2 regions of the Achromobacter sp. D7-1 genome follow, and region 1 is predicted to be linked to the other one. Evidence: predicted binding sites of a transcription regulator. Region 1 holds the regulator's gene; the other holds the start of a gene.
The links. Region 1 encodes LexA, which represses DNA repair genes until DNA is damaged. Its sites were predicted from a motif close to ACTGTATNNNNATACAGT; they were not measured.
Positions count from the first base shown of each region.

Region 2: a site for LexA is predicted at 3,965-3,982, ahead of AC6LKD_RS28335 (PA0069 family radical SAM protein). Genes of this name have one in related genera too.

Region 1 is NZ_JCBAMT010000007.1:5,675-17,662, reverse strand. It holds gene hscA (Fe-S protein assembly chaperone HscA) at 1-1,349, opposite strand, end outside; gene hscB (Fe-S protein assembly co-chaperone HscB) at 1,422-1,934, opposite strand; gene iscA (iron-sulfur cluster assembly protein IscA) at 1,938-2,261, opposite strand; gene iscU (Fe-S cluster assembly scaffold IscU) at 2,264-2,668, opposite strand; gene AC6LKD_RS04815 (IscS subfamily cysteine desulfurase) at 2,702-3,913, opposite strand; gene iscR (Fe-S cluster assembly transcriptional regulator IscR) at 3,935-4,477, opposite strand; gene AC6LKD_RS04805 (low molecular weight protein-tyrosine-phosphatase) at 4,672-5,163, opposite strand; gene uvrB (excinuclease ABC subunit UvrB) at 5,414-7,534, opposite strand; gene AC6LKD_RS04795 (amino acid aminotransferase) at 7,610-8,809, shown strand; gene lexA (transcriptional repressor LexA) at 8,990-9,640, shown strand; gene lon (endopeptidase La) at 9,764-11,988, opposite strand, start outside.
Region 2 is NZ_JCBAMT010000096.1:12,025-24,012, reverse strand. It holds gene AC6LKD_RS28355 (CoA pyrophosphatase) at 1-287, opposite strand, end outside; gene rplS (50S ribosomal protein L19) at 411-791, opposite strand; gene AC6LKD_RS28345 (EamA family transporter) at 1,089-1,961, shown strand; gene AC6LKD_RS28340 (hypothetical protein) at 2,073-2,537, opposite strand; gene AC6LKD_RS28335 (PA0069 family radical SAM protein) at 2,611-3,957, opposite strand; gene AC6LKD_RS28330 (sulfate adenylyltransferase subunit 1) at 4,169-5,467, opposite strand; gene cysD (sulfate adenylyltransferase subunit CysD) at 5,509-6,417, opposite strand; gene AC6LKD_RS28320 (phosphoadenylyl-sulfate reductase) at 6,459-7,202, opposite strand; gene AC6LKD_RS28315 (sulfate/molybdate ABC transporter ATP-binding protein) at 7,199-8,263, opposite strand; gene cysW (sulfate ABC transporter permease subunit CysW) at 8,290-9,189, opposite strand; gene cysT (sulfate ABC transporter permease subunit CysT) at 9,186-10,076, opposite strand; gene AC6LKD_RS28300 (sulfate ABC transporter substrate-binding protein) at 10,101-11,081, opposite strand; gene AC6LKD_RS28295 (peroxiredoxin) at 11,354-11,988, opposite strand, start outside.

The DNA of each region.
Region 1 (11,988 bases):
TCGGCGACCAGGTCGCGTTCGCCCTGCACCACGTGGATGCTCATGGCCGTCTGGCCATCCTTGAAGGTCGTGAATTCCTGCGCGCGCGCCACGGGGATGGTGCTGTTGCGCGGGATGATGCGCTCCACCAGGCCGCCCATGGTTTCCAGTCCCAGCGACAGCGGAATCACGTCCAGCAGCAGCCAGTCCTCGCCAGGCGCACGATTGCCTGCCAGCAGATTGGCCTGCAAGGCGGCGCCCAATGCCACCACCTGGTCCGGATCCAGATCGGTCAATGGCTGCGAGCCGAACAGCTTGCCCACGGCCGCGCGCACGACCGGCATGCGCGTGGCGCCGCCGACCATCACCACGCCGCGCACGTCGGCCGGCGTCAGCGCAGCGTCGCGCAAGGCGCGGCGCGCGCAGTCCAGCGTACGGACGATGAGAGGCTGGGCCAATTCTTCGAATGCCGCCCGCGTCAGGCTCGTGTCCACGGTCCTGCCGTCGGACAATGCCAGCTTCAGGCTGGCGGCATCCGCATCCGACAAGGCTTCGCGCGCGGCGCGCGCCGACATCAGCAGGCGGCGGCGATCCGCCGGCGTAAACTCGCCGGGAGCAAGCCCCGCCACCACATGATCGACGATCAACGCATCGAAGTCGTCGCCGCCCAGCGCGGTATCGCCGCCCGTGGCGATGACTTCGAACACGCCCTGGGTCAGGCGCAGAATGGAAATATCGAATGTGCCGCCGCCCAGGTCGTACACGGCATACACGCCTTCGGCGGCATTATCCAGGCCGTAGGCGATGGCCGCCGCCGTCGGTTCATTCAGCAGGCGCAGTACGTTCAGACCAGCCAGACGGGCGGCGTCGCGCGTGGCCTGGCGTTGCGCGTCATCGAAATAAGCGGGCACAGTGATGACGGCGCCGACCAGATCGTCGCCCAACACGTCTTCGGCACGCTGGCGCAGGACGGCAAGGATCTGCGCCGATACTTCGACCGGGCTCAGGTCGCCCTGGACGGTGCGGATGCGCACCATGCCGGGCGCGTCCACGAATTCGTAGGGCGCGCGGCTGGCGCGCGCCTCTTCCAGCGAACGGCCCATGAACCGCTTGACCGAAACAACGGTGTTCAACGGATCCTCGGCCTGCTGCGCCAGCGGCTCGCGGCCCGTGGTGACCTTGCCGCCCGCGAAATAGCGCACGGCGGAAGGCAGCAAGGCGTGGCCCTGCGCATCCGTCAGCACTTCGGCGACGCTGCTGCGCACAGCCGCGACCAGGGAATTGGTAGTGCCCAGATCAATCCCGACCGCCAGCTTGCGCTGGTGCGGCGCGGGCGATTCGCCAGGCTCGGATATCTGCAATAAGGCCATGATTCTGCTTTTATGGTCAGTAGGCGGCGCGATGCCGGCGCCCGCCTCGCGGGCGCTCCGGCGCGCCCTGGGCTATGCGGCGGGCTGGGCGTGCGCCAGTTCTTCCGCCAGCTTCTCCACGAACATCCATTCCCGCACCTTGAGCCCGGCCGCCGCGTAGTCGCGGTCCTGGTCCAGCAAGCGGGTCAGCGTGGCCCGCATGGTGGCGCGCGCCTGCTGCAACTCCGCTTGCAAGGCCGCCAGGCCGTCAGCGTCGTCGCGCGCGTCGTCCAGCATCTCGCGCCAGGTCATCTGCTGCATCAGGAACTCGGGGTCCATGGCCGTGTTGCTCTCGGTCTGCAGGTCCACGCCCGCCTGCTCGCACAGGTAGCGCGCCCGCAGCAAGGGATCGCGCAACAGGCGGTAGGCCTCGTTGGCGCGCGCCGCCCACTGCATGGCGACGCGGCGTTCCGCGGGGCTGGCAGTGGCATAGCGGTCGGGATGCACCTGCGCGGCGACAGCGCGCCAGGCGGACTCAAGCGCCTGGGCGTCCAGATCGAAGCGCGCCGGCAAGCCGAACAGGCTGAAGTGATCGTCTACAGCCAAGACCTACACCGTGAACGACTCGCCGCAGCCGCAGGTCGCCTTCTCGTTGGGGTTGCGGAACTTGAAGCCTTCGTTCAGGCCTTCGCGGGCGTAGTCGAGTTCGGTGCCGTCCAGGTAGGACAGGCTTTTCGGGTCGATGAAGACCTTCACGCCGAAGCTTTCGAACACCACGTCTTCCGGCGCCACGTCGTCCACGTATTCGAGCTTGTAGGCCATGCCGGAGCAGCCCGTGGTCCTAACGCCGAGCCGCAAGCCGATACCCTTTCCGCGCTTCTGCAAGTAGCGGCCGATATGGGTGGCAGCCTGTTGGGTCAGGGTAACGGACATGTTCAGCCCGCCACAGCTTCGGCCGGGGCCGTATGCTTTTCTTTGTAGTTCTGCACCGCGGCCTTGATCGCGTCTTCGGCCAGGATGGAACAGTGGACTTTCACGGGCGGCAGGGCCAATTCTTCGGCGATCTGCGTGTTGCGGATGTTCATCGCTTCGTCCAGGGTCTTGCCCTTGACCCATTCGGTCACGAGCGAACTGGAAGCGATGGCCGAACCGCAACCGTAGGTCTTGAAGCGCGCGTCTTCGATCACGCCGGCTTCGTTCACCTTGATCTGCAGCTTCATCACGTCGCCACAGGCGGGTGCGCCGACCATGCCGGTGCCCACCGATTCGTCCGACTTGTCGAACGAACCGACGTTGCGCGGGTTTTCGTAGTGATCCAGAACTTTGGTGCTGTAAGACATGTTAATTCTCCACGAATTTCTAGGCGCGGGCGCTTAGTGCGCAGCCCACTGAACGGTGTTCAAGTCGATGCCTTCCTTGGCCATTTCCCACAGCGGCGACATATCGCGCAGCTTGCCGACGCGGCTCTTGAGCAGTTCGATGGCGTAGTCCACTTCCTTTTCGGTCGTGAAACGGCCCAGGGTGAAACGGATCGAACTGTGCGCCAACTCGTCGTTGCGGCCCAGGGCCCGCAACACGTAGGACGGTTCCAGGCTGGCCGAGGTGCAGGCCGAGCCGCTGGAGACGGCCAATTCCTTGATCGCCATGATCAGGGATTCGCCTTCGACATAGTTGAAGCTGACATTCAAATTGTGCGGAACGCGCTGATCCATGTCGCCGTTGAGGTAGACCTCTTCGATCTGCGACAGGCCTGCCCACAGGCGGTCGCGCAGCATGCGAATGCGCTCATTTTCGGTGCCCATTTCCTCGCGGGCCAGGCGGAAAGCCTCGCCCATGCCGACGATCTGGTGCGTGGCCAGCGTGCCCGAGCGGAAACCGCGCTCATGGCCGCCACCGTGCATTTGCGCTTCGATGCGGATGCGCGGCTTGCGGCGCACGTACAGCGCGCCGATGCCCTTGGGACCGTAGGTCTTGTGGGCGGAGAAGGACATCAGGTCGACCTTGAGCTTTTGCAGGTCGATGGCCACCTTGCCGGTCGCCTGGGCGGCGTCCACGTGGAAGATGATGCCCTTCTCGCGGCAGATTTCACCCAGGGTTTCCACGTCCTGGATCACGCCGATTTCGTTGTTCACCATCATCACCGACACCAGCACGGTATCAGGGCGCAGCGCGGCCTTGAAGGTGTCCAAGTCGATCAGGCCGTTGTCCTTGACGTCCAGGTAGGTCACCTCGAAGCCCTGGCGCTCGAGTTCGCGACAGGTGTCCAGCACAGCCTTGTGCTCGGTCTTGACGGTGACGATGTGCTTGCCGCGTTCGGAGTAAAAGTTCGCGGCGCCCTTGATCGCCAGGTTGTTGGACTCGGTCGCGCCGGAGGTCCAGACGATTTCGCGCGGGTCGGCGTTGACCAGCTTGGCGACTTCTTCGCGGGCGCGTTCGACGGCATCTTCGGATTCCCAGCCAAACGCGTGGCTGCGCGAGGCCGGGTTGCCGAAGTTCTCGTACAGCCAGGGCACCATCTTGTCCACGACGCGGGGGTCGACGGGCGTCGTGGCCGAATAGTCCAGATAGATCGGGCGGGTGGTCATTTCTACAACTCCTGATACTGCTTATACGGTGGCGTTGGCGGCGACGGTCGCGGCCGGAGCATTGGCGGCGCTTGCGGCGCCCCCCACCCGGTTCACGCGTACCGCGCAAGCCTGCGCTTGATTGTTGGCTTCCTGCAATTGGCGCACGCGCTGCTGATCGACCAGATCTTGCAGGGACACCGAATCCAGGTAATCCACCATCTTGCGATTCAACGTAGCCCAGAGTTCGTGCGTCATGCACTTGCCCGGCTTGCCGTCGTTGCCGCTCGTACAGTCCCGCTTGCCGCCGCAACTGGTGGCGTCCAGGGGTTCGTCGACGGCAAAGATGATGTCGGCGACGGTAACGTTACGGGCCAGGCGTGCAAGCGAATAGCCGCCGCCGGGACCGCGCACGCTGTCCACGAGTTCGTGGCGACGCAGTTTCCCGAACAGCTGTTCCAGGTAGGACAGCGAAATATTCTGACGCTGGCTGATGGCCGCTAGAGTGACCGGACCGCTATGCTGCCGCATAGCCAGATCGATCATGGCAGTCACGGCGAAACGCCCCTTGGTAGTTAGCCGCATGGTAGGTTCCCTGTGATTCGGCAATGGCCGCAGGCGAATCCAGCGGTCAATACCCGAGTAATTGGCTCAAGTATAGCCTATTCCCGACTAATTTGGTATGGCTCCCGGCTAGAAAAAACCGCGCATTCGCGCGGTTTTTTTCTGCCCAGTTTCTCCGAGAACCGCCCGGCGGGCAGCCCTGCGGAAAAAACGGATCACGCCGCCTGATACTGGGTAGCGCGCTTGCGCACCAGCTCGAGCACACCCTGACAGGCGTCTTCCAGGTAGTCCAATACCTTGCCGAAACCATCGGCGCCGCCATAGTACGGATCGGGCACGGTGGCCTCCTCGAACTCGTTGGCAAAGCGCATCAGCAGCATCAGCTTGTGCTGGTAGGCCTTGGGGCACTGCTGCTGCATGGCAGACAGGTTGTCCCAGTCCATGGCGAGGATCAGGTCGAAATCGCGGAAATCCTCCGCGGTGACCTGACGCGCTTCGCAGTGCGTGATCTCGTAGCCGCGCTTGCGCGCTGCGGCCTGCGCCCGGGCATCAGGCGCCTCGCCGATGTGAAACGCGTGCGTGCCCGCGGAGTCGATGCGAACCACATCGCCCAAACCCGCGTCGTTCACCAAATGGCGAAACACGCCCTCTGCGCTCGGCGAGCGACAGATATTGCCCATGCAAACGAAAAGTACCTTGGTCATCATGGAAGTAAGTGTGCGGGAAAACCCGAGATAAGGCAAGCTTTTTTTGCGTTTGCGAGATTCGGGCCGAGCCAATACATCGCCATCATTAACCCAAACAAATCATACACTTACGATTGAATCCGGATCCTGCGCCTGAACACTGGACCCGGAGAATTCGCCTGATTGCGACAGCTTGATTGCAACGCAACAGATTTTCTAAAAATTCAGCAGACCGTCAGCCAATAGAAACATTTAGGTACACCAACCTGGCCTATACCGCCCCATCCAGAAGCACCCGCTGCTTCAGCGCGGTCAAGGCGTCGCGGGCGGCCGCCGCCTGCTCGAACTCCAGATTCCGGGCATGGTCCATCATCAGTTTCTCCAGGCGCTTGATCTCGCGGGCCAGGGCCTTTTCGTCCTTCAGGAACTCAGCCGGCACCGCCGCCTCGAGCGCATCGTGCTGCGTGGGCGCGACCACGCCGTCGATCAGCTCGCGCACGGCCTTCTGCACGCCCCTGGCAGTGATGCCATGATCGGCGTTGAATTTCTGCTGCTTGGCGCGTCGTCTCTCGGTTTCTTCCATGGCGCGCTGCATCGAATCGGTGATGCGGTCCGCATAGAGGATGGCGTGGCCATTCAGATTGCGCGCCGCGCGGCCTATGGTCTGGATCAGGCTGCGCTCCGACCGCAGGAAACCTTCCTTGTCCGCGTCCAGTATGGCGACCAGCGAGACTTCAGGGATATCCAGGCCTTCGCGCAGCAGGTTGATCCCCACCAGCACGTCGAACGTGCCCAAGCGCAGGTCGCGGATGATCTCCACGCGCTCTACGGTGTCGATATCCGAGTGCAGGTAGCGCACCCTCACCCCGTGTTCGCTGAGGAAGTCCGTCAGGTCCTCGGCCATGCGTTTGGTCAGGGTGGTGACCAGCACGCGCTCAGCTTGCGAGACGCGCGCCTTGATCTGCCCGAGCAGATCGTCGACCTGCGTGCGGGCAGGCAGGACCTCGACCAGCGGATCCACCAGCCCGGTGGGTCGGACGACCTGCTCCACGACGTTGTCGGTGTGCTCTTTCTCGTACGCAGCCGGCGTGGCCGATACGAATACGCACTGGCGCATCCGGGCCTCGAATTCTTCAAGCTTCAACGGCCGGTTGTCCAGCGCCGAAGGCAGCCGGAAGCCGTACTGCACCAACGTTTCCTTGCGCGCACGGTCGCCGCGGTACATGCCGCCCAACTGCCCGATGGTGACGTGGCTTTCGTCGATGAACATGAGCGCATCGGACGGCAGGTAGTCGATCAAGGTAGGTGGCGGTTCGCCCGGCGCCGCGCCCGACAGGTGCCTGGAGTAGTTTTCGATGCCCTTACAGAACCCCAGTTCCTGCAGCATTTCCAGGTCGAAACGGGTGCGCTGCTCCAGCCGCTGGGCCTCGACCAGATGACCGTCGTCGACAAAACGCTTGACGCGTTCGCGCAGCTCTTCCTTGATGGTTTCGATGGCGCGCAGCACGGTATCGCGCGGCGTGACGTAGTGCGAACCGGGATAAACGGTGAAACGCGGCAGCTTCTGGCGGATGCGGCCGGTCAGCGGGTCGAACAGCTCCAGGCTTTCGATTTCGTCGTCGAATAGCGTCAGGCGCAGCGCCAGCTCCGGACTTTCCGCCGGGAAGATGTCGATGGTCTCGCCGCGCACCCGGAATACGCCACGGGTGAACTCGGCGTCGTTGCGGGTGTACTGCATGGCGACGAGGCGCGCCAGGATCTCGCGGCGGGCGATCTGATCCCCAGCGCGCAGGATCAGCACCATGGCATGGTAGTCGCCCGGGTTGCCGATACCGTAGATGCAGGACACCGTGCCCACGATGATGGTGTCGCGGCGCTCCAGCAGGCTCTTGGTCGCGGACAGCCGCATCTGCTCGATGTGTTCATTGATGGACGAATCCTTTTCGATGAACAGGTCGCGCGTCGGGACGTAGGCCTCAGGCTGATAGTAGTCGTAATACGAAACAAAGTACTCGACCGCGTTCTTCGGGAAGAACTCCCGCATCTCGGCGTACAACTGGGCGGCCAGCGTCTTGTTGGGGGCCAGCACCAGCGCCGGCCGTCCCATGCGGGCGATCACGTTGGCCATGGTGTAGGTCTTGCCGGAGCCCGTCACGCCCAAAAGCGTCTGGAACATCAGGCCGTCCTCTACCCCCTGCGTCAGCCCCTCGATGGCGGTGGGCTGATCCCCAGCCGGCGGATAGGGTTGGTACAGATGAAACGGGCTGCCCGGGAAGTCGATGAATCCAGGGCCTGGCGCGGACGGGTCCGCCACGGCCGATGCCGCCACGGGATCGGCCGCCGGGTTCGCCGCAGCCCCCGCCGTAATCGGGTCTATTGCGCTCTTAGGCATGCTAGACTCTTCCAGGGTAAACCCCTCATTATCCACAGCAGCCTGTACTGCGTCCACCCACCTCATCAGACTCCCATGAGCACCCTTTTCGATTCCGTCGAACTCGCGCCGCGCGACCCCATTCTTGGCCTGAACGAACAATACAACGCTGATACGCGTCCCGGTAAGGTGAATCTGGGCGTGGGCGTGTACTACGACGATCAGGGTCGCATTCCCCTGCTGGGCGCGGTGCGCAAGGCCGAGGCCGCCCGCATCGAAGCCGCCGCCGCCCGCGGCTACCTGCCGATCGAAGGCATCGCCGGCTACAACACCGGCGCGCAAGCCCTGTTGCTGGGCAAGGATTCGGCGCTGGCCGCCGCCGGCCGCGTGCTGACCACCCAGGCCCTGGGCGGAACCGGCGCGCTGAAGATCGGCGCCGACTTCCTGCGCCAGCTGCTGCCGACCTCCAAGGTCCTGATCAGCGATCCCAGCTGGGAAAACCACCGCGCCCTGTTCGAGCGCGCCGGCTTCGAGGTCGGCACCTATTCGTACTACGACGCCGCCACCCGCGGCCTGAACTTCGACGCCATGCTGGCCGACCTGAAGGCCGCCCCCGCCAAGACCGTCGTCGTGCTGCATGCCTGCTGCCACAACCCCACCGGCGTGGACCCCACCCCCGACCAGTGGAAGCAGATCGCCGCCGTCGTCAAGGAAAACAAGCTGGTCCCGTTCCTGGACATCGCCTACCAGGGTTTCGGCGACGGCCTGACCGAAGACGCCTCGGTCGTGCGCATGTTCGCCGATCTGGACCTGACCATGTTCATCAGCTCGTCGTTCTCGAAGTCGTTCTCGCTGTACGGCGAACGCGTGGGCGCGCTGACGGTCGTGGCCGGCAGCAAGGACGAAGCCACCCGCGTGCTGAGCCAACTCAAGCGCGTGATCCGCACCAACTACTCCAACCCGCCCACCCACGGCGGCACGGTGGTGTCGACGGTCCTGAACACGCCTGAACTCTTTGCCATGTGGGAAGAGGAACTGGCCGGCATGCGCGACCGCATCCGCGAGATGCGCAAGCAACTGGTCGACAAGATCAAGGAACACGGCGGCAAGCAGGACTTCAGCTTCGTGCTGCAGCAGCGCGGCATGTTCTCGTACTCGGGCCTGACCGCCGCGCAAGTGGATCGCCTGCGCGAAGAGCATGGTGTCTACGCCGTGTCCAGCGGCCGCATCTGCGTCGCCGCGCTGAACAGCGGCAACATCGACAAGGTCGCCAAGGGCATCGCAGCAGTGCTTTAAGACCACTTGCCGCGCACAGGCCTATCCGGGCCTGCCGCCAGGAACGGGACCTTCGGGTCCCGTTTTTCTTTTGGCGCGGGCCGGCTTTTTCTTTTGGCGCGGGCTGGCTTGCTTTTTTGCGCTGCGTCCCCCAGAATGGCGCTGTATATATGTACAGTCCGCTAGCACCGGATCATCGCCATGGCCAGCAAACTCACTGATCGCCAACAACAAATCCTGGACCTCATCCGGCAGACCGTCGCACGCACCGGCTTCCCGCCGACGCGCGCCGAAATCGCCCTGGCCCTGGGTTTCCGTTCCCCCAATGCAGCGGAAGATCACCTCAAGGCGCTGGCGCGCAAGGGCGCCATCGAACTGACGGCGGGCGCCTCCCGCGGCATCCGCCTGAAAGACGCCTCCCCCACTTCCACGCAAAGCTCGCTGCCGATGCCGGGCCTGGCGCAGTTACTGCTGCCCCTGGTCGGCCGCGTGGCTGCGGGCAGCCCCATCCTGGCCGCCGAGCACGTCGAACGCGAAGTCGGCGTAGACCCCAACCTGTTCGCTCAGGCGCCCGACTACCTGCTCAAGGTCCGCGGCATGAGCATGCGCGATGCCGGCATCCTGGAAGGCGACCTGCTTGCCGTAAAAAAGGCTTCGGAAGCCCGCAACGGCCAGATCGTGGTGGCTCGCCTGGGCGACGACGTCACGGTCAAGCGGCTGCAGCGCCAGAACGGCCACATCGAACTCCTGCCCGAAAACCCCGATTTCGAACCCATTGTGGTCGAAGCCGGCCAGGATTTTGCGCTGGAGGGCATTGCAGTAGGCCTGATCCGCACACACGCACTGCACTAGACCCCGGCGTTCTGCGTCCGCGCACTACGTAAAAAAACCCCGCCGATTTTCTTGGCGGGGTTTTTTGTTGAAGGCCCTGTCTTGGAGAAACGCCACCCGAGGGCGGCGTCCTCCAGGCGTTCATCAGTGCTTGAGCACCGGATCGGTCGAACCGGGTTCGGCAGGCTTGGCCACCAGGGGTTCCTTGACGGCCTCTTCCTCGGCCAGGGGCTCCGGCAGACGCTCCAAGGCCATTTCCAGCACCTTGTCGATCCAGCGCACCGGCACGATTTCAAGGTGGTTCTTGACGTTGTCCGGGATTTCCGCCAAGTCCTTGACGTTTTCTTCCGGGATCAAGACCGTCTTGATGCCGCCACGGTGAGCTGCAAGCAGCTTTTCCTTCAGGCCGCCGATGGGCAGGACTTCGCCGCGCAGCGTGATCTCGCCGGTCATGGCGACGTCGGCGCGCACCGGGATGCGCGACAAGGCCGACACCATGGCCGTGGTGATCGCGATACCCGCGGACGGACCGTCCTTGGGTGTCGCGCCTTCCGGCACGTGCACGTGCATGTCGTGCTTCTCGAAGACGCTGTCGGCAAAGCCCAGGCGGCGGGCGCGCGAACGCACCACCGTGCGGGCCGCTTCGACCGATTCCTTCATCACGTCGCCCAGCGAACCGGTGCGTTGGATGACGCCCTTGCCCGGCATGTCCGCGACTTCGATCGTCAGCAGATCGCCGCCGACTTCGGTCCAGGCCAGACCCGTCACCTGACCGATCTGGTTTTCCTTTTCGGCCATGCCGAAGGCGTAACGGCGCACGCCCAGGAAATCGCTCAGGTTGTCGCCCGTGACGTTGACCGGCTTGACCTCGACGGTCTTGCCTTCAGCCTTGGCGCGGTCGTTCTGGGTCAGCAACTGCTTGATGACCTTGCGGCAGATCTTGCCCACTTCGCGCTCGAGCGCACGCACGCCGGCTTCGCGGGTGTAGTAACGCACGATGTCGCGCAGCGCGCTGTCGTCGACCGTGAGTTCGCTATCCTTCACGCCGTTGTTCTTCATCAGCTTGGGCAGCAGATGGTCGCGGGCGATGTGGATCTTCTCTTCCTCGGTATAACCCGACAGGCGGATCACTTCCATGCGGTCCAGCAGGGCCGGCGGAATGTTCAGCGTGTTGCTGGTAGCCACGAACATCACGTCGGACAGGTCGAAGTCGACTTCGATGTAATGGTCCTGGAACGTGTGGTTCTGTTCCGGGTCCAGCACTTCGAGCAGCGCCGAGGAGGGATCGCCACGGAAATCCATGCCCAGCTTGTCGATTTCGTCGAGCAGGAACAAGGGATTGCGCACGCCGACCTTGGACATGTTCTGGACGATCTTGCCAGGCATGGAGCCGATGTACGTACGACGATGGCCGCGGATCTCGGCTTCGTCGCGCACGCCGCCCAGCGCCATGCGCACGAACTTGCGGTTCGTTGCCTTGGCGATGGATTGGCCGAGCGAGGTCTTACCCACGCCAGGAGGGCCGACCAGGCACAGGATGGGCGCCTTCACCTTGTCCACGCGCTGTTGCACGGCAAGATATTCGAGGATCCGTTCCTTGACCTTTTCCAGACCGTAATGGTCGTTGTCCAGCACCGTTTCCGCGTTGCTGATGGAATTGTTGATCTTGCTCTTCTTCCTCCAGGGGAGGTTGATGAGCGTATCGATGTAGTTGCGCACCACGGTGGCTTCGGCCGACATGGGCGACATGAGCTTGAGCTTCTTGAGCTCGGCATCGGCCTTCTTGCGCGCCTCTTTGGGCATGTGGGCAGCGATGATCTTCTTTTCAAGCTCTTCGATGTCCGCGCCCTCTTCGCCTTCGCCCAACTCCTTCTGAATGGCCTTGACCTGCTCATTCAGGTAGTAGTCGCGCTGGCTCTTCTCCATCTGCTTCTTCACGCGGCCGCGAATCCGCTTTTCGACCTGGAGGATGTCGATTTCGGTTTCGAGTTGCGTGAGCAGGCCTTCGAGGCGCTCGGAGGTGCCGACGATCTCGAGCATCTTCTGCTTCTGCTCGAGCTTCAGGGGAAGATGTGCGGCGATCGTGTCGGCCAGGCGCCCGGCATCATCGATGCCAGCCAGCGAGGTCAGGATCTCCGGGGGGATCTTCTTGTTCAGTTTTACGTACTGCTCGAACTGAGCCACGATGGCGCGGCGCAGGGCCTCGGTCTCGGAGCCTTGCATGGCGTCCGGTTCGATCGGGCTCACCTGGCAGGTGAAGTGCGAATCGGCGTCTTCGATGCTGTTGATACGGGCGCGCTGGGTGCCTTCGACCAGCACCTTGACGGTGCCGTCGGGCAATTTGAGCATCTGCAGGATGCCGGCTACGC
Region 2 (11,988 bases), on a different contig from region 1:
GTCAACATGATGTGCACGCCGTTGTCGCGCGTCACCAGAGGGATCAGCACCGCCGCCGGCACGGGCACGCCTTCGCGGCCGGGATAGCGCAGGTCGGTGTCGCGCGAAAGCTCCAGCGTCCAGGTGGACGGCTGGCTGAGCGTGCCCCGCAGCGAATCGGGGGTCAGCAGACGGCTGGGCACGGCCGGCAGGGACTCGTTGGCCACCACCCAGGGTTGCGTCGCCGGGTCGAAGCCGGGACGCGCCAGCGGCCGCCGGGGCCGCGGGGAAGACGAGGAATCAGACATACGGCTCTGCAAAAAGAAAAAGGCACCCTCGCAGGTGCCTTTTTAACCCGGAAACCCGTGCCGAACGAAAACGCTGGATGGCGTGAGCGTCCGACACTGGTAGGGCCGTGTGCCGATAAGCGATCAAGCCGCCGAGGCTTGCTTGCTGACCAGCTTTTCCTTGATACGCGCCGACTTGCCCGAGCGGTTGCGCAGGTAGTACAGCTTGGCGCGGCGCACGTCGCCGCGGCGCTTGACTTCGATGCCGGCGATTTGCGGCGAGTACAGCTGGAACGTACGTTCCACGGCTTCACCCGACGAAATCTTGCGCACGGTGAACGCGGAGTTCAGGCCGCGGTTGCGCTTGGCGATCACGACGCCTTCGAAAGCCTGCACGCGCTTGCGGGTGCCTTCAACGACGTTCACGCTCACGATGACGGTGTCACCAGGAGCAAATTCAGGCTTGGCTTGACCGCCGGTCAGACGGGCAATTTCTTCCTGTTCCAGGATAGCGATGAGGTTCATGAGAACTCCTAGATCATCATGTCTTTGCGGACTAAAACTTTTGCCGTTCGATGTTGTTCACGCGGTTTTTGCAAGGCTGCGCTATGTGCGCTGCCTGCATCCGTCGCGTGTTGCACGGCTAGCTGGCGGTGAGACCAGCCCCCGTTGCATGTGCCGCAAGCAGAGGATGAGATTTGGCAAACCAATGATTCTACACCAAAAATCGCTCAGAGCATCAGGTAACATGGCCCCGGTTCTCGCGGTTTGGAGTACCCTTCCGTCTTCTGTAACAAACACGTCATTTGACGCTGTTCCTACATGTCGTACTCGTCCCTGATCTTGGTCGTCCTGGCGGCAATGGCCCACGCCACGTGGAATCTGCTCGCCAAGCGCGCGGCCATGGTGGGCGCGCCGTTCGTCTTCGCCTATGGATTGTGCGCGTCGGTCCTGTATGCGCCGTGGGTCATCTGGGTGCTGATGCACGACGGCATGACCTGGACCTGGCCCGTGGTCGCCGCCATCCTGACCTCCAGCCTGTTGCATCTGGGCTACAGCCTGTGCCTGCAACGGGGCTATCAGGTGGCCGACCTGTCTGTGGTCTACCCCATTGCGCGCGGCACCGGACCGCTGTTGTCCACCACCGGCGCCTTTCTGCTGCTGGGCGAACCCGCCACCAGCACCGGCATCATCGGCATGCTCTGCGTGGTGGCCGGCGTGCTGCTGATCGCGACGCAGGGCCGGCTGGCCATCTTCAAGCAGGCGCAGGCGTGGATAGGCGTGCGCTGGGGCGTGGTGATCGGCCTGTTCATCGCCGCTTATACCGTCGTCGACGCCTACGGCGTGAAGGTGCTGCTGATCAGCCCGGTGCTGTTCGACTGGTTTACCTGTGTGACCCGCACAACCATGATGACCCCTCACATGCTGCGCCGCCGCCCCCAGGCCTGGGAGGCCATGCGCGGACACTGGCATCTGGCGCTGGCGGTAGGTCTGCTATCGCCGCTGGGCTACATCCTGGTGCTGTATGCCTTGCGCAACGGCGCGCCGCTAAGCCTAGTGGCCCCTGCGCGGGAAATGTCCATGATGCTGGGCACCCTGGCTGGCATGTTCCTGCTGCGGGAAAAGGTCGGAATCGGCCGCCTGCTAGGCTGCCTGTCCATCCTGGCCGGCGTCATCCTGCTGGGATCGAGCTGACGGGTACTCGGTCGGGCAGTGCCGGTTCACGGGCTGTCCTTGTCTAACTTTCCGTCGGCGTCCTGCGCCGGCAGGTTTCGCCTGGCCAGTTCCGGCGGAGCCTGCCGCCGTTCAAAACCCGGCGGCGGCGCCCAGCCACATCAGGCCGGGGATGATCGCGCCCCAAGCCAATACCATCACCACGTCGATCACCATGGCCTTCATCGTCACCTGAGCCGTCACGGGTTCCACCGTGGCGTTGCCCAGACTGCGTTCCCGGGTGGCTGGCGCCGCAGCCGCTGAAACCCCGACAGCGGCCGCAGGCGCGGCAGGCGCAGGCATCGGCAGCGGAGCGGCAACGGCTTGGCCGGTCAGTGCGCCGGCTTCGGCGGGCGCCGGGGGGAACGGCCAACGCGCAGGCCCCGAACCGGGCCGCGCGCGACGGCGCGGCTCGACGTCGGCCGCAGGCGAATTCCAGGGCATCGCCATGCCTGCCACCTTGGCGCACCAGGCGCGGGCGCGGTGCGAGCTGCGGCGCAGCGGGTTCAGCGTGACGACGAGGTCGTCCGACAAGACGGAAATATCAGCGGTGTTCATGGGAACTCCTAGCAAAGACGGTCCAGCGCCAGGGCATAGCCCCCCGGCAGGCATGCGCGGCGGCAGCCGGCGGTCAATCGAACAATGACAACTGGCCTGCGGCCATGGCTTGCAACTGGCGCGCTACGCGCCCGTGCGCGCCGCCGGCTGCGGGCGATACGGCGGGAAAAGGGACCCCTGAAGACGCTTGCGCGCCAACCGGGGATAGGAAATCGGCAACCTTCGCCGCAGGCGCGGCGGGAGGCAGGAAACGGTCGCAATCCAGCGCCAGGCGGTGGCGGTTCAAGCCCAGCTTGCGCGTGGCCAGGCTGAAGCGCTGGCGCAGCAGATCAGCCCAGACGCCGGTTCCGCGCATGCGCGACCCGAAATTGGGGTCGTTGCGGCGGCCATTGCGCAGGTCTTCGATGCGATGCAGCACGCGCTGGGCGCGGTCGGGGAAATGGGCGTTGAGCCAGTCCTCGAACAGGGTCTTGACCTCCCAGGGCAGGCGCAGCACGGTGTAGCTGGCGTAATGCGCCCCGGCCGCCTTGGACTCCTGGAGGATGTGTTCCATGGACTCGTCGTTGATGAACGGAATGATGGGAGCCACCAGCACGCCCACCGGCACGCCGGCATCGGTCAGGCTGCGCACGGCTTCCAGGCGGCGCCACGGCGCGGCGGCGCGCGGCTCCAGCGTGCGGGCCATGCCGGCATCCAGCGTGGTGATGCTCATGTACACCACCACCAGCTTTTGCTCGGCCAGCGCGGCCAACAGGTCCAGGTCGCGGGCGACCAGCGCGTTCTTGGTGACGATGGTCAGCGGATGGCGGGTTTCCAGCATCAGTTCCAGCAGGCCGCGGGTCAGACGCCATTCGCGTTCGATGGGCTGATAAGCGTCCGTGGCGGAGCCGATGTTGATGGGAGACGGCTTGTAGCCGGGCCGGGCCAGTTCGGCGCGCAGGGCCTGGACCGCGTTGGCCTTGGCCACCAGCCGGGTTTCAAAATCCAGCCCGGGCGACAGGCCCAGATAGGAATGGGTGGGCCGGGCATAGCAATAGACGCAGCCATGTTCGCAGCCCCGGTAGGGATTGACCGCCACGTCGAAGGGAATGTCGGGCGAATCGTTGCGCGACAGCATCTTGCGCGCCTCTTCGGCGGTGACCGTGGTCTTGGGAGCGGCGGGCGCGATGCGCGCGTCCGGCAGGATGGGAATGACGCGCTCGGCTGGCTTGTCAGCGGCGGCTTCGGAAAAATTATCAGGGACGGATTCAACGAAGTCGGCGGGTAGACCGGAGGAGGACCAGCCGTCGTCGACCTGCACACGGTCATCGCGCTGAAAGCGATGCCGAACATTAGTAACCGCACCCCGACCGCGCAAGGCGGCGGGGGCGGCAGCCGGGGACCCAGAACCGGCGGGAAAAGAATGATCGGTGCGTGCCATGAAAACTACTGTACAAAAACACAGTGGTTTTGACAAGCACCAAAAGCCTTTTCGTAAGACAGCCCCACTTTACCGCAAGACGCCGACGCCGTCCGGACAAATCGATTTCACCAGGCGAGATCGCGCCAAAACCCGCGCCAATACTAGGTTTAGCGAAAAAACAACAAGATCTGGAAGGCCGAAAATCCGTTGTTTTCCGGCCTCTTACGGGTTACCGCAACATACCCGCCGCCGCGGTCTGATGCGTGGCCTCGTCGATCAGGATGAAGGCGCCCGTCGCGGGCACATCGGCATACCGATCGACCGCCAGCGACTCGCGCGTGGTGAGCGTCACGCGTCCGATGTCGTTCATGCGCAGCGTGCCTTCGGTGTTCTCCACTTCCTGCAATTCGTGGATGTCTCGATGCGACAGCACCGCGCGTATCTTCGCCGAGGTCAGGCGCGTGCCCGACTTCAGCAGATACTTGCGCGCCGGATTCAAAGCTTGCGCATCGAGCCAGCACAACTCCGCTTCGAACTCGCGCGTGACCTGCGCCGGCGCCGACGCATGCACGATCACGTCGCCGCGCGACACGTCCACGTCGCGGTCCAGCACCAGCGTGATCGAGTCGCCCGCGACTGCTTCATCCAGCGCGCGGTCGAAGGCGCGCACCTCGCGCACGACCGCGGTCACGCCCGAAGGCTGCACCGCGATCTCATCGCCAGGACGCAGCACGCCGCTGGCGACGCGGCCGGCATAGCCGCGGAAATCGTCCTTGCGGTTGCCGTCATGGCGCGCCACCCACTGCACCGGAAAGCGCAGCGGCAAGACGCGGCCGTCGCTCGCCAGGTCCAGCGATTCCAGCAAGGCCAGCAAGGGCAGCCCTTGGTACCACGGCGTCTGCGGTGACAAGGTGACGACGTTGTCGCCGTTGAGCGCCGACAGCGGCAGCGCGTCGAAATGCTCAATGCCCAGCTTGCGCGCCAGGTCGGCATAGGCGTCGCGGATCCGCTCGAACACGGCGCGGTCCCACTCCACCAGGTCCATCTTATTGACCGCCACCACGATGTGGCGGATGCCCAGCAGGCGCGCGATAGTGCTGTGGCGCTTGGTCTGCGGCAGCAGCACGCCGTCGGCCGCGCGGGTGGCATCGATCAGGATGACGGCCACGTCCGCGGTCGACGCGCCCGTGACCATGTTGCGCGTGTACTGCTCGTGCCCCGGTGCATCGGCGATGATGAACTTGCGCGCCGGCGTCGAAAAATAGCGGTAGGCCACGTCGATGGTGATGCCCTGCTCGCGCTCGGCCTCCAGGCCATCGGTCAGCAGCGAGAAGTCGATGCCGTCGCCCGCCACCCGCTTGTGCTTGGCGCGCGAGATCGCATCCAGCTGGTCGGCGAACACGCCCTTGCTGTCATACAGCAGGCGGCCTATCAGCGTGGACTTGCCGTCGTCCACCGAGCCCGCGGTGATCAGGCGCAACACGCCCGTGTCGGCGCCGGAAAGAAAAGAATCGTTTAGTGCGTTCATGTGCGTCCCTGGTCGCCGGCGCATGCCGGCGTGTCATGCGATCAGAAATAGCCTTCCTTCTTGCGGCGCTCCATCGAGGCCTCGGAAGTCTGGTCGTCCATGCGCGTGGCGCCGCGCTCGGTAATGTCGGTCACCGCGGTCTCGGCGATGATGGCCATGGTGTCGGCGGCGTCGGACGCCACCGGGCAGGTGCAGGAGATGTCGCCCACCGTGCGAAAGCGCACCTGCAGGCGTTCGACCTGTTCGCTTTCCAGCGGCGGCGTCAGCCGCGTGACTGGCACCAGCAGGCCCTTACGGCGCACGACCTCGCGCTCATGGCTGTAGTAGATGGATGGCAGCGCCAGCTGCTCGCGCTGGATGTATTGCCAGACGTCCAGCTCGGTCCAGTTCGAGATCGGGAAGACGCGCATGTTCTCGCCGCGATGCACGCGGGTGTTGAACAGGTTCCAGAGTTCCGGGCGCTGAGCCTTCGGATCCCATTTTCCGAATTCGTCCCGGAACGAAAAGATGCGTTCCTTGGCGCGGGCCTTTTCCTCGTCGCGGCGAGCGCCGCCGATGCAGGCGTCAAAGCCGAATTCCTCGATCGCCTCCAGCAGCGTGACCGCCTGGGCGGCATTGCGCGAATCGGTTTCGCGGCGCAGCACCACGCTGCCGCGCGCGATCGAATCCTCGACGCTGCGCACGATCAGGGTCTCGCCCAGCTCGGCCGCGCGCGCGTCGCGGAAGGCGATCACTTCGTCGAAGTTGTGGCCGGTATCGATATGCATCAGCGGGAACGGAAACCGTCCCGGCCGGAAGGCCTTCTCGGCCAGGCGCAGCAGCACCACGGAATCCTTGCCGCCCGAGAACAGCAGCACGGGTTTTTCGCTTTCGGCGGCCACCTCGCGCAGGATGAAGATGGCTTCCGATTCCAGCCAATCCAGGTGGCTGCGTTGGATCACAGCAGACATATGCACTTCCCCTAAAACAGATTTCGAATTCGTGGGCCGCATCAATCGGCGCGCGCCGCGATGCTGATGACCCGGTTGCCCGCATGCAGGCCGCATTCCTTGGAGTCCGACGACTCCCACCACCAACGCCCCGCCCTGAGGTCCTCGCCAGGCCGGATGGCACGCGTACAGGGTTCGCAGCCTATGGACGGGTAGCCCTGATCATGCAGCGGGTTGTAGGGAATGCCCAAGGCGCGGATGGCGGACCAGACCTCGTCCTCGCTCCATTCCGCCAGCGGGTTGAACTTGTAGAGGCCGAAGGTGCTGTCGTCCTCTTCCAGCGGCAATTCGCCACGGGTGGTGGATTGCGCCCGCCGCTGTCCGGTGATCCAGGCGCCGCGCCCCGCGAGCGCGCGCTTGAGCGGCTCGACCTTGCGGATCTGGCAACAGGCCTTGCGCAGTTCCACGCTTTCGTAGAAGGCGTAGGCGCCGTGCTCGGCGACGTGCTGCTCGACGGCGGCCGCCACCGGCCGATACACGGTGACCTCGCGGCCATAGCGTTCGCGCACGGCGTCCAGCACGCCCAGCGTTTCGGCATGCAGCCGGCCCGTGTCCAGCGTGAAGACTTCCAGGTCCAGGCCGGCGCTGTAGATGGCGTGCGTCAGCAGCATGTCCTCGGCCGCCAGCGAGGACGCCAGCGCGGCGTCCGGGTAGCGCCGCTGCACGTCGGCCAGCCGCAAGCCCAGGTCGCGCCAGCGCGCCGCGAGGCCCGCCTCGAGTTCAAGAGAGAGATCAGTAGCGCTCATGATTGCGTCGCGAAAATGCGCGCCCGCCGCGGACGCGCCAACAGGATTTCGCCATCGCGCAGGCCCAGTTCCCGGTACAGGGACTCGGGCACCTCGGCTTCGATGATGGCGTCGGAATCCTCGCTGGCCAGCTCCAGGTAGGCGCTGGGACCGGCGAGGAAGGCGTGCGCCAGGCGCACCGGAATGCCGTCCGCGCCGGCGCGATAGCGCTCGACATCGAACTCGTGCGGCCGCACGTAGGCGGTGGCGCGCTGGGCTTCGGCCTGGGCCAGCTCCGGCGCGGGCAAGGACAGGCCGGCGCCGTTCCAGACGCCGCGCGTGGCAAAGCCCTGCAGCTGGTTCACGTCGCCCAGAAAGCCGTACACGAACGGCGTGGCGGGTTCTTCCCAGACCTCGCGCGGCGTGCCGACCTGCTCGACGCGGCCCGAATTCATCAGCACCACGCGGTCCGACACTTCCAGCGCTTCTTCCTGGTCATGGGTGACGAACACGCTGGCCACGTGCAGCTCGTCGTGCAGACGGCGCAGCCAGCGCCGCAATTCCTTGCGCACCTTGGCGTCCAGCGCGCCGAAGGGCTCGTCCAGCAGCAGCACCCGCGGCTCCACGGCCAGCGCGCGCGCCAAGGCGATGCGCTGGCGCTGACCACCGGACAGCTGCGCCGGATAGCGGTCCGCCAGCCAGTCCAGCTGCACCAGCCCCAACAGGTCATGCACCTTGCGCTGGATCACGTCTTCCGAGGGGCGCTGTGAACGGTGCTTGACGCGCAGGCCGAAGGCCACGTTCTCGAACACCGTCATGTGCTTGAACAACGCATAGTGCTGGAACACGAAACCAACCTGGCGCTGGCGCACGTCCACCGCGGTGGCGTCTTCGCCGGCAAACAGCACGCTGCCGGAATCGGCCGATTCCAGCCCCGCGATGATGCGCAGCAGCGTCGTCTTGCCGCAGCCCGATGGGCCCAGCAACGCGACCAGCTCACCCGTTTCAATATGCAGCGAAACGTCGTTCAGCGCGCGGAACTGGCCGAAGCGCTTGGATAGATTGCGGACTTCGATACTCATGCTTGGTCTCCTTGCAAGCCGCCGCGTCAGGCCAGGGCCGGCTTGATGGCGGCCGGCTGGCCGGGATACTCGACCGGCAGGTCGGCGGCTTGCTGTAAGCGCGCGTTGCGCCACTCGACGACGTTCTTGGCCACCAGCGTCACCAACGCCAGCAGGGCCAGCAACGACGCCACGGCGAACGCCGCGGAATACTGGTATTCGTTGTAGAGAATCTCGACGTGCAAAGTCATGGTGTTGGTCAGGCCGCGAATCTGCCCGGACACCACCGACACCGCGCCGAATTCGCCCATGGCACGCGCGTTGCACAGGATGGCGCCGTACAAGAGGCCCCACTTGATGTTGGGCAGCGTCACGCGCCAGAAGATCTGCCAGCCGCTCGCGCCCAGGGTCAGCGCGGCCTGCTCTTCTTCGCTGCCTTGCGCCTGCATCAGCGGGATCAGTTCGCGCGCCACGAAAGGAAAGGTCACGAAGAGCGAGGCCAGCACGATGCCCGGCACCGCGTAGACGATCTTGATGTCGTGCTCCTGCAGCCAGCCGCCAAACCAGCCCTGGGTGCCGAACAGCAGCACGAACACCAGGCCGGCCACCACCGGCGACACCGAGAACGGCAAGTCGATCAAGGTGATCAGGAACTGCTTGCCGCGAAACTGGAACTTGGTGATTGCCCAGGCCGCTGCCACGCCGAACACCAGATTCACCGGCAGCGCGATAGCCGCGACCAGCAGCGTCAGGCGGATGGCCGCGAGCGCGTCCGGTTCGACAATGGCGTCCAGGTACAGCTGCCAGCCCTTCTTGAAGGCCTCGACGAATACCGCCGCCAGCGGCACCAGCAGGAACAGCGCCAGGAATCCCAGCGCGACGAAGAGCAGCACGCCGCGCACCCAGCGCGGCTCGGTCAGATGGGCGGGACGGTCCGCGGCGCTCATGCGAGCCTCCCGAGGTTACGGCGGGCCTGCCAGCCCTGCAGCAGATTGATGACGAGCAGCAACGCGAAGGAAAGCGCCAGCATCACCGTGGCGATGGCGGCGGCGCCGGCGTAGTCGAATTCCTCGAGCTTGGCGATGATCAAGAGCGGCGTGATCTCGGACACCATGGGCATGTTGCCCGCGATGAACACCACCGAGCCGTACTCGCCCACCGCGCGCGCAAAGGCCAGCGCGAAGCCAGTCATCAGGGCCGGCATGATGATGGGCAGCAATACCCGGCGTATGGTCTGCCAGCGGTTGGCGCCCAGGCTGGCCGCGGCCTCCTCGATCTCGCGCTCCACGTCTTCCAGCACGGGCTGCACCGTGCGCACCACGAACGGCACGCCGATGAAGATCAGCGCAATGACGATGCCCAGCGGCGTGAACGCCACCTTCCAGCCGAACCAGTCGGCCAGCGGCCCGCCCAGCCAGCCCTTCTGCGAATACAGCGAGGTCAGCGCAATGCCGGCCACCGCCGTCGGCAGCGCGAACGGCAGGTCCACCAGCGCGTCCAGGATTTTTTTGCCCGGGAAACGGTAGCGCACCAGCACCCAGGCCACCACCGTGCCGAACACCAGATTCACCAGCGCCGCGATCAGCGATGCGCCGAAGGTCAGCTGGTACGAAGCCACGACGCGCGGCGCGGTCACGGTGTCCCAGAAGCCCTGCCAGCCCAGTCCCGCGCTCTTGATCGGCAAGGCCGCCAGCGGGATGAGCACGAGAATGCTGAGGTACAGCACCGCGTAACCCATCGAGATGCCGAATCCGGGCAGCACGCCCGGGCTGTTGCGCCGAAAGGCAAAAGGCGCTTGCGCGCCGCTTGCCGCCGGGTTCGAGGCTGTAGTCATGGCCATCGTCCGATCGTGATGTGCTTATTTCTTTTGCGGCAGATAGATCTGGTCGAAGGTGCCGCCGTCGCTGAAGTGATCCTTCTGCGCCTTGCGCCAGCCGCCGAAGATCTGGTCGTTGATGGTCACGAGCTTGACCTTGGGGAACTTGCTTTCGTACTTGGCGGCCACGGTCTTGTCGATGGGCCGGTAGTAGTTCCTGGCAATGATTTCCTGCGCGGCGGGCGTGTAGAGGAATTCCAGGTAGGCCTGCGCCGCAGCGCGGGTGCCCTTCTTGTCCACGACCTTGTCGACTACGGCCACCGGCGGTTCGGCCAGGATGGACAGCGACGGCACCACGATGTCGAACTTGTCCGGACCCAGCTCTTCCAGCGCCAGGAAGGCTTCGTTTTCCCAGGCCAGCAGCACATCGCCCACGCCGCGCTCCACGAAGGTGGTGGTCGCGCCGCGCGCGCCGGTATCCAGCACCGGCACGTGCTTGAGCAGGTCGCCCACGAAGGCGCGGGCCTTATCCTCGCTGCCGCCGTTCTTCTCCAGCGCGTAGGCCCAGGCCGCCAGGTAGTTCCAGCGCGCCCCGCCCGAGGTCTTGGGATTGGGCGTGATGACCTGTACGCCGTCCTTGACCAGGTCGTCCCAGTCCTTGATCTGCTTGGGGTTGCCCTTGCGCACCAGGAACACGATGGTGGAGGTATAGGGCGAACTGTTCTGCGGCAGGCGGGCCTGCCAGTCGGCAGGCAGCAACCCGCGGTCGGCGACGGCGTCGATGTCGTAGGCCAGCGCCAGGGTCACCACGTCGGCTTCCAGGCCGTCGATGACGGAGCGCGCCTGGCGGCCGGAACCGCCGTGCGATTGGCGGATGGTCAGATCGACGTTGGCCTTTTCCTTGTATTGCTTGATGAACGCGTCGTCGATCGCGCGATACAGCTCGCGGGTCGGGTCATACGAGACGTTCAGGAGCGTCTGCTTCTGCTGCGCCTGCGCCGGCGCGATCGCGGCAAACGACATCGTCACTGCGGCCAAGGCGGCCAACCAACCGGCTTTCCTGAAAGACATCCCATGCTCCCTGTGTTCGGCAATGTGGGAGCAAGTGTGCTGGCTGGGCGTTCTGAACGGAACGAATCATTATTTGGTTGCTCATCGCTCGCAGGCATATAGGACCGCCGTCCCAGCAATGGGAATCTGCCCTGCCCCCCACGCGCGCCCCAATGAAAAACCGCCGCCTCCCCAAAGGGCAGGCGGCGGTTTCGAACAGGGACCAGCCCCTGCGGTTTCCGAATTTACTTATTAGGCTGCGGCGTAATGCGCAGATAGGGGCGCACGGCCTTGTAGCCCTTGGGAAACTTCTGCTTGATCACGGCCTCGTCCTGCAGCGACGGAACGATGATCACGTCGTCGCCATCTTCCCAGTTCACCGGCGTGGCCACGCTGTGGCTGTCGGTCAGTTGCAGGGAATCGATGACCCGCAGGATTTCATTGAAGTTGCGACCGGTGCTGGCCGGATACGTGATGGTCAGGCGCACCTTCTTGTTGGGGTCGATGATGAACACCGAACGCACGGTCAGCGTGGCGTTGGCGTTCGGGTGGATCATGTCGTAGAGCTCGGACACCTTGCGGTCCTTGTCGGCCAGGATCGGAAAGTTGACCTTGGTGGACTGCGTGTCGTTGATGTCCTCGATCCATTTGGTATGCGAATCGGTGCCGTCCACCGACAGCGCCAGCACCTTCACGTTGCGCTTGGCGAACTCGTCGGCCAGCTTGGCGGTGTAGCCCAGTTCGGTGGTGCAGACGGGCGTGAAATCGGCCGGGTGCGAGAAAAGCACACCCCAGCTGTTACCCAGATACTCATGGAAGCGGATCGGTCCAGCCGAGGATTCCTGTTCGAAATCAGGGGCGGTGTCGCCCAGGCGTAGAT